Regions from separate parts of the Streptomyces sp. JLSY215 genome, predicted to be linked through region 1. Evidence: riboswitches for the same ligand, from Rfam matches in the RefSeq annotation. Region 1 holds a riboswitch; the other holds the start of a gene.
The links. A riboswitch is a leader RNA that binds a small molecule or an ion and turns the genes downstream of it on or off. The one in region 1 is predicted to bind S-adenosylmethionine.
Positions count from the first base shown of each region.

Region 2: linked by a shared signal. The riboswitch ahead of AC5677_RS10935 (aminotransferase class V-fold PLP-dependent enzyme) and the one ahead of thrC (threonine synthase) in region 1 are both predicted to bind S-adenosylmethionine.

Region 1 is NZ_CM185022.1:5,121,299-5,124,739, reverse strand. It holds gene AC5677_RS23080 (MoaD/ThiS family protein) at 66-344, opposite strand; gene thrC (threonine synthase) at 399-1,682, opposite strand; SAM riboswitch class I at 1,700-1,848, opposite strand; gene AC5677_RS23070 (glucosyl-3-phosphoglycerate synthase) at 2,031-2,993, shown strand; gene AC5677_RS23065 (alpha,alpha-trehalose-phosphate synthase (UDP-forming)) at 3,063-3,441, shown strand, end outside.
Region 2 is NZ_CM185022.1:2,439,850-2,443,290, forward strand. It holds gene AC5677_RS10930 (Lrp/AsnC family transcriptional regulator) at 1-81, shown strand, start outside; gene AC5677_RS10935 (aminotransferase class V-fold PLP-dependent enzyme) at 519-1,898, opposite strand; SAM riboswitch class IV at 2,069-2,186, opposite strand; gene trpD (anthranilate phosphoribosyltransferase) at 2,278-3,342, opposite strand.

The sequences.
Region 1 (3,441 bases):
CGCCACTCAGACCAAGAGATGGCGCAAATCAGATCCCGGTGAGGAACGGGGGCCGACAGAAGGGGTCAGCAGCCTCCGGCCACCGCAGGAATGATGGAGACGCCCGCGCCGTCCGGCGTCGGCGTCTCCAGGCCCTGCTCGAAGCGGACGTCGTCGTCGTTGACGTAGACGTTCACGAACCGGCGCAGCTTGCCCGCGTCGTCCAGCACACGGGCCGCGATCCCGGTGTGGTTCTTCTCCAGGTCGGCGATCACCTCGGAGAGGGTCGCGCCCTCGGCGACGACCTCGGCCTCACCGTTGGTGTACGTGCGGAGGATGGTGGGGATGCGGACCTTCACGCTCATGGTTCTGCCTTCCAGCGACTGCGGGGTGCGGTTTCGGGGGTACGGGTCCGGGGCTCAGCCGGCCAGGCCGGCCGCGCGGAACGCGTCCAGGTCGGGCCGGATGGTGGCCGTGGGCCCGGATGCGACGGCGTCCAGAGTCTTGAGGCCGTCGCCGGTGTTGAGGATGACGGTGGTCAGGGCCGGGTCGAGCAGACCGTCCTCGATGAGCTTCTTGGTGACGCCGACGGTCACGCCGCCCGCGGTCTCCGCGAAGATCCCTTCCGTCCGCGCCAGCAGCTTGATGGCGTCCACGACCTGCTCGTCGTTGACATCCTCCACCGCACCGCCCGTACGGCGCGCGATGTCGAGCACGTACGGCCCGTCGGCCGGGTTGCCGATGGCCAGCGACTTGGCGATGGTGTTCGGCTTCTGGGGGCGTACGACGTCGTGCCCGGCCTTGAAGGCCGCCGACACCGGCGAGCAGCCCTCCGCCTGGGCGCCGAAGATCTTGTACGGCTTGTCCTCGACCAGGCCGAGGGCGATCAGCTCCTTCAGACCCTTGTCGATCTTCGTGAGCTGGGAGCCGGAGGCGATCGGAATGACGATCTGGTCCGGGAGCTGCCAGCCGAGCTGCTCGCAGATCTCGTACGCCAGCGTCTTGGAACCCTCGCCGTAGTAGGGGCGCAGGTTGACGTTGACGAAGCCCCAGCCCTCGCCGAGCGGGTCGCCGATGAGCTCCGAGCAGAAGCGGTTGACGTCGTCGTAATTGCCCTCGATGCCGACCAGGTCGCCGCCGTAGACCGCGGCCATGACGACCTTGCCGGCCTCCAGGTCGTGCGGGATGAAGACGCAGGACTTCAGGCCCGCCCGGCGGGCCGCGGCGCCGACCGCGCCCGCGAGGTTGCCGGTGGAGGAGCAGGAGAGGGTGGTGAAACCGAAGGCGCGGGCGGCCTCGACGGCGATCGCGACGACACGGTCCTTGAAGGAGTGCGTCGGGTTGCCGGAGTCGTCCTTGACGTACAGGCCGCCCGTGACGCCCAGCTCGGCGGCGAGGCGGTCGGCCTTGACGAGCTTGGTGAAGCCGGGATTGAGGTTCGGCTTGTCGGCGACGTCGGCGGGGACGGGCAGCAGCGGGGCGTAGCGCCAGATGTTGTTCGGTCCGGCCTCGATCCGCTTCTTCAGGCCCTCGGGATCGCCGCTCGGGAGGTCGTACGCCACTTCGAGCGGCCCGAAACATTCCTGGCACGCGAAGATCGGACCGAGGTCGAAGCGCTGTCCGCACTCGCGGCAGGAGAGGCCGACGGCCGGACCCAGAGCGACAGTGGAGGTGGTGGCGGTTTCGGTGACTTGCACAGCCATGGAGGCGAGGCCCTTTCTCCTCATCTTCCTCGCGACGCATCTCGCCACGAGACGGATTTGGCACCTTCCCTAGCCGGGAGCCTCGCGCGCGCTGCTGCGGCGGAGACCGGCTGGAGGGTTGCCGGGGCTTCAACGGGCCGTATCCCTCTGCCCCTCTGGATGAGCGGTATGGCGCTGGGCCGAAACCCAGGCTTTTGTGGCGGTGACCCCGGCATGCGACGGTCATCCGCGTTGTTCAAGACTGTAACCGAAGGCGCTGACAGTTGAGATAGTCGTCCGAACCGCGAGATGGATCACAATGGATCACCCACGGGCCATTGGTCCGGCGGCCACCGAGGAGTCGTAGACGTGCTGGAAGAGGTGGAGCGCTGGCTCAGCAGCCGCTCCTGGTCCGCGGCCGACCGCCCGCTCGGGCGGCTGGTGGAGGCCAAGCGCCAGACGGGCCGGACGGTCAGCGTAGTGCTGCCCGCACTCGACGAGGAAGCCACCGTCGGCGCGATCGTCGCGGCGATCCGCGCGGACCTGATGACCGGCACCGTTCCCCTGGTCGACGAGCTGGTGGTGCTGGACTCGGGGTCCAGGGACCGGACGGCCGAGGTCGCGGCGGCGGCCGGGGCCAAGGTGGTCCACCGGGACAGCGTCCTGCCCCGCCTGCCGGCCGTCCCCGGCAAGGGTGAGGTCCTGTGGCGGTCCCTGCTCGCCACCACGGGCGACATCGTCTGCTTCATCGACGCCGACCTGCGCGAATTCTCCTCGACCTTCGTCTCCGGCATCGTCGGGCCGCTGCTGACCGACGCCGATGTCCACTTCGTCAAGGCGATGTACGACCGTCCCCTGGAGACCGGCGGCGAGGGTTCCGGAGCGGGCCAGGGCGGCCGGGTCACGGAGCTGGTCGCCCGCCCCCTGCTCAATCTCCACTGGCCGCAGCTGGCCGGCTTCGTCCAGCCCCTGGGCGGCGAGTACGCGGTCCGGCGCTCCCTCCTGGAACGGCTGCCCTTCCCGGTCGGCTACGGCGTCGAGCTCGGCCTTCTGGTCGACGCCCTGCACACCGTCGGCCTGGACGCCCTCGCCCAGGTGGACGTCGGCGTCCGCAAGCACCGCCACCAGGACGGCCAGGCCCTCGGCCGGATGGCCGCCGCGATCTACCGCACCGCCCAGCTCCGTCTCACCCGCGGCCATCTGATCCGGCCCCGTCTCACCCAGTTCGACCGCGGCGAGAACGGCTTCGTGGCGCGCACCACGGATGTGGACACCGAGGAGCGGCCCCCGATGGCGGAGATCCCGGAGTACGCGGAGCGGCGGGCGGCCTGAAACGGCTGCGGGTTCCCTCGGCTGAATTCCGTACGTTTGCGCGGATCGGTAGCTGGTTAATGTCGCGACATGGTCTCCGAGACGGTCTCCGAGCGCAGTGCGGTCCCGCCAGGTGCCGACGTTCTCGTCGCGTCCAATCGCGGTCCGGTGTCCTACGCCGTCGGTGAAGGCGGTGCGCTGACCGCCAAGCGGGGCGGCGGGGGGCTGGTGTCGGGGCTGTCCGCCATCGGTCCGGACACCGATGCGGTGTGGGTGTGTGCGGCGCTCGGGAAGGGCGACCGGGAGGCCGTGCGGCGGACGGGCGGCGACCTGGATCCGGCGGACACGGGCGGGCAGCGGGTCCGGATGCTGGATATTCCGGCGGATGTGTATGCCGATGCCTACAACGGAATTGCCAATTCCGTGCTGTGGTTCGTCCACCACATGCTGTATCAGACTCCGCTGGAGC
Region 2 (3,441 bases), 2.7 Mb from region 1:
TCCACCGAGACGCACATCGCGTTCCGGACGTACTCGCAGCATGACCTCGAGGCCGCGTTCTCGATCGGCCTCGACGCGTAGCGCTGCGCTTGGCCTGCGCCCCACGTTTTCGGCTTGCCCGCCGTGGGGGTTTGTCGCCGTTGCGCCTGCGGCGGGCTGGTGCCGCTTGCGCGGGGCTGTTCGGCTGCGGGACCGGGCCTCCGGACTCCGTCCTGCGGCCCGCCCCCTCCCCGTTGGGGGTAGGGAGAAGGACAGTGGGGGCGTGCGTCAGTGGTCAGGTGTGCCTGGTGGACACGACCATCGGCACCCGACATGAGACGTCCGCCCCCACCGGCCTCTCCCACCCACCCACGGGAGGGGCCACCCCGCAGGACGAAGTCCGGAGGGGTGGCACCGCACCCGACAAACCCACGCCCGCCGCGCAGGCGCAACGGCGACACACCCCCACGGCGGGAAAGCCGACAACGTACGGCCCAGGCAAAGCGCAGCGGAGGGGCCGCAGACGACAACGTGGGGAACTACCCCGCGCTCCGCGCGGGCACGCAACGGCCGTCCTCCGTGTGGTAGTTCCACCGCGCGCCGTCTGCCACCAGTTCCTTGACCGCGTGGACGAAGCGGTCGATGTGCTCGTCGGGGGTGCCTGCGCCGAAGCTCACGCGGATGGCGTTCAGGGAGCGCTCGCCGGGGGCCGCCTCGGGGGCGCCGCACTCGCCCGGGTCCTGCGGGTCGCTGCCCAGCAGGGTGCGGACGAGGGGGTGGGCGCAGAACAGGCCGTCACGGACCCCGATGCCGTACTCCGCCGACAGGGCGGCCGCGAAGTGCGAGCTGTTCCAGCCCTCGACGACGAAGGAGATGACGCCCACGCGCGGGGCGTCGTCGCCGAAGAGGGAGAGGACCTTGACCTCGGGGACCTCGGCCAGGCCCGCCCGGACGCGGGCGACCAGCGCCTGCTCGCGGGCGACCAGGGCGTCGAAACCGGCCTCGGTCAGTGCCTGGCAGGCGGAGGCGATGGAGTAGGCGCCGATGACGTTCGGCGAGCCGGCCTCGTGCCGGGCGGCGGTGGTGTGCCATTCGACGTCCACCCCGCCGTCCGTACGCCGCGAGACCTTGCGGCTGGCGCCGCCGCCCGCCAGGTACGGGTCCGCGTCCTGCAGCCAGTCCGCGCGGCCGGCCAGCACGCCGGCGCCGAACGGCGCGTACAGCTTGTGCCCGGAGAAGGCGACCCAGTCGACGTCCAGCTCGGCGATGTCGACGGGGTGGTGCGGGGCCAGCTGCGCGGCGTCGAGGACGATCCGGGCGCCGTGGGCGTGCGCGGCGGCCGCCAGCTCCCGCACCGGCCAGAGCTCACCGGTCACGTTCGAGGCGCCGGTGACGCACACCAGCGCGGAGCGGTGAGGCTTGCGCTCGGCCAGCGCCTTCTCCAGGGTGTCCACCGCCTCCCGCGGCGTACGCGGCGCGTTCAGGTACGTCACGGGGGTGTCCGCGCGCTGCTCCCAGGGCAGCAGCGAGGCGTGGTGCTCGGTCTCGAAGACGAACACCCGGGTGTTCTGCGGGAGCGCGGCCGCGAGGAGGTTGAGCGAGTCGGTGGTGGAGCGGGTGAAGACCACCTGGTCGTCGGCGCGGCAGCCGAGGAAGTCGGAGATGGTCCGGCGGCTGTTCTCGAAGAGGTCGGTGGACAGCTGCGAGAGGTATCCGGCGCCGCGGTGCACGCTGCCGTAGTACGGGGCGTAGGCGGCCACGTCGTCCCAGACCCGCTGCAGGGCCGGGGCGCTGGCGGCGTAGTCCAGTGCGGCGTAGTCGACCTCGCCGCCGGTCACGAGCGGCACGGTGACATCCCGGCCCAGAACCGGCAGTGGGGCACAAACGGAACGGTCGGCGGCAACGGCGGAAACAGACATGGCGAACTCCCGTAAGAGGTAAGCGAATTCACCGCGGGCGGGCGCGTCACAGCGCGCGGAACGGCGCCGCGGTGGAAAAGGAAAAGGGGTGCGGGAAAGGGGCCGACGGCCCTATCGCATTCGCTTCATCACGGAAGGGGCTCCCTCGAGGACCAGGATCCCTGGCGAGGGATCCGCGCTTGCCGCAGACCTCGCTGCCTGCGGCCTGGTCATCACCCGGGGCACCCCGCCACGGACGGAGGGTTGCCGGACAGCGGGCCGGGGCCTGTGTCGCTGTCACTCGTGACCTGCCGAGAATGATGCCACAGGCACGGAATGGCGCAAGGCCCGGTCCGGATAACGGACAGGGCCTTGCGTCACACCCAGGGTCACCGGGCGCTCATCTGTTGCTGGCCGCCACCCAGCGCTCCAGCACCCGCTTGGCCTCGCCCGAGTCGATGGCCTCGGCGGCCTTGGCGATCCCGGCCCGGATCCGCTCCGCCAGCGGCGCCTCGGACGGCTCCAGGGCCACCAGCGCCGCGGCGGCGTTCAGCAGCACCGCATCGCGCACCGGGCCCCGCTCGCCGTCGAGCAGCCGGCGGGCCACATCGGCGTTGTACGAGGCGTCCGCGCCGCGCAGCGCCTCGACCGGGACGAGGTCGATGCCGACGTCCCGGGGGTCGAAGGGCTCCTCGTGCACCGCGCCGTCCCGGACGACCCACACCCGGGAGGTGGCGGTGGTGGTCAGCTCGTCCAGGCCGTCGTCGCCGCGGAACACCAGGGCCGACGAGCCGCGCTCGGCGAGCACCCCGGCCAGGATCGGCGCCATCCGGGCGTCCGCGACGCCGGTCGCCTGGGCGCGGACCTTGGCGGGGTTGGTCAGCGGGCCCAGCACGTTGAAGGTCGTACGGATGCCGAGCTGGCCCCGGGCGTTGGCGACATGGCGCAGCGAGGGGTGGAACTTCACCGCGAAGCAGAAGGTGATGCCCGCTTCCTCGGCGACCTCGGCGACCCGCTTGGGGGTGAGGTCCAGATTGACGCCGAGCTTCTCCAGGACGTCGGAGGCGCCGCTGGCCGAGGAGGCCGCGCGGCTGCCGTGCTTGACGACCTTGGCGCCGGTGCCGGCCACCACGATCGAGGACATCGTGGAGATGTTGACGGTCTTGGCGCCGTCGCCGCCGGTGCCGACGATGTCCACGCTGGGGCCGGGCACCTCGATCAGCCGGGCGTGCGCGTACATGGTGCGTACGAGCCCGGAGATCTCGGCGACGGTTTCGCCCTTGGCCCGCAGCGCCACCGCGAACCCGGCGATCTGGGCGTCGCTGGCCTCGCCCCGCATGATCTTGTCCATCACCCAGGCGGTGTCGTCGGCGGCGAGGTCGCGGCCGTCCAGCAGGGCGTTGAGGATGCCCGGCCAGGTGTGGGCCGCCACGCTGTCGCCGCCAACCGGGGTCACAACGTTCATGGTCCACACTCCTGGTCTGTCTACTGCCTGTGACCTCACCCTATCGACCCCTGGGACACGCCGGAGGGCCCCGTCCGATGCTCGGACGGGGCCCTCTGG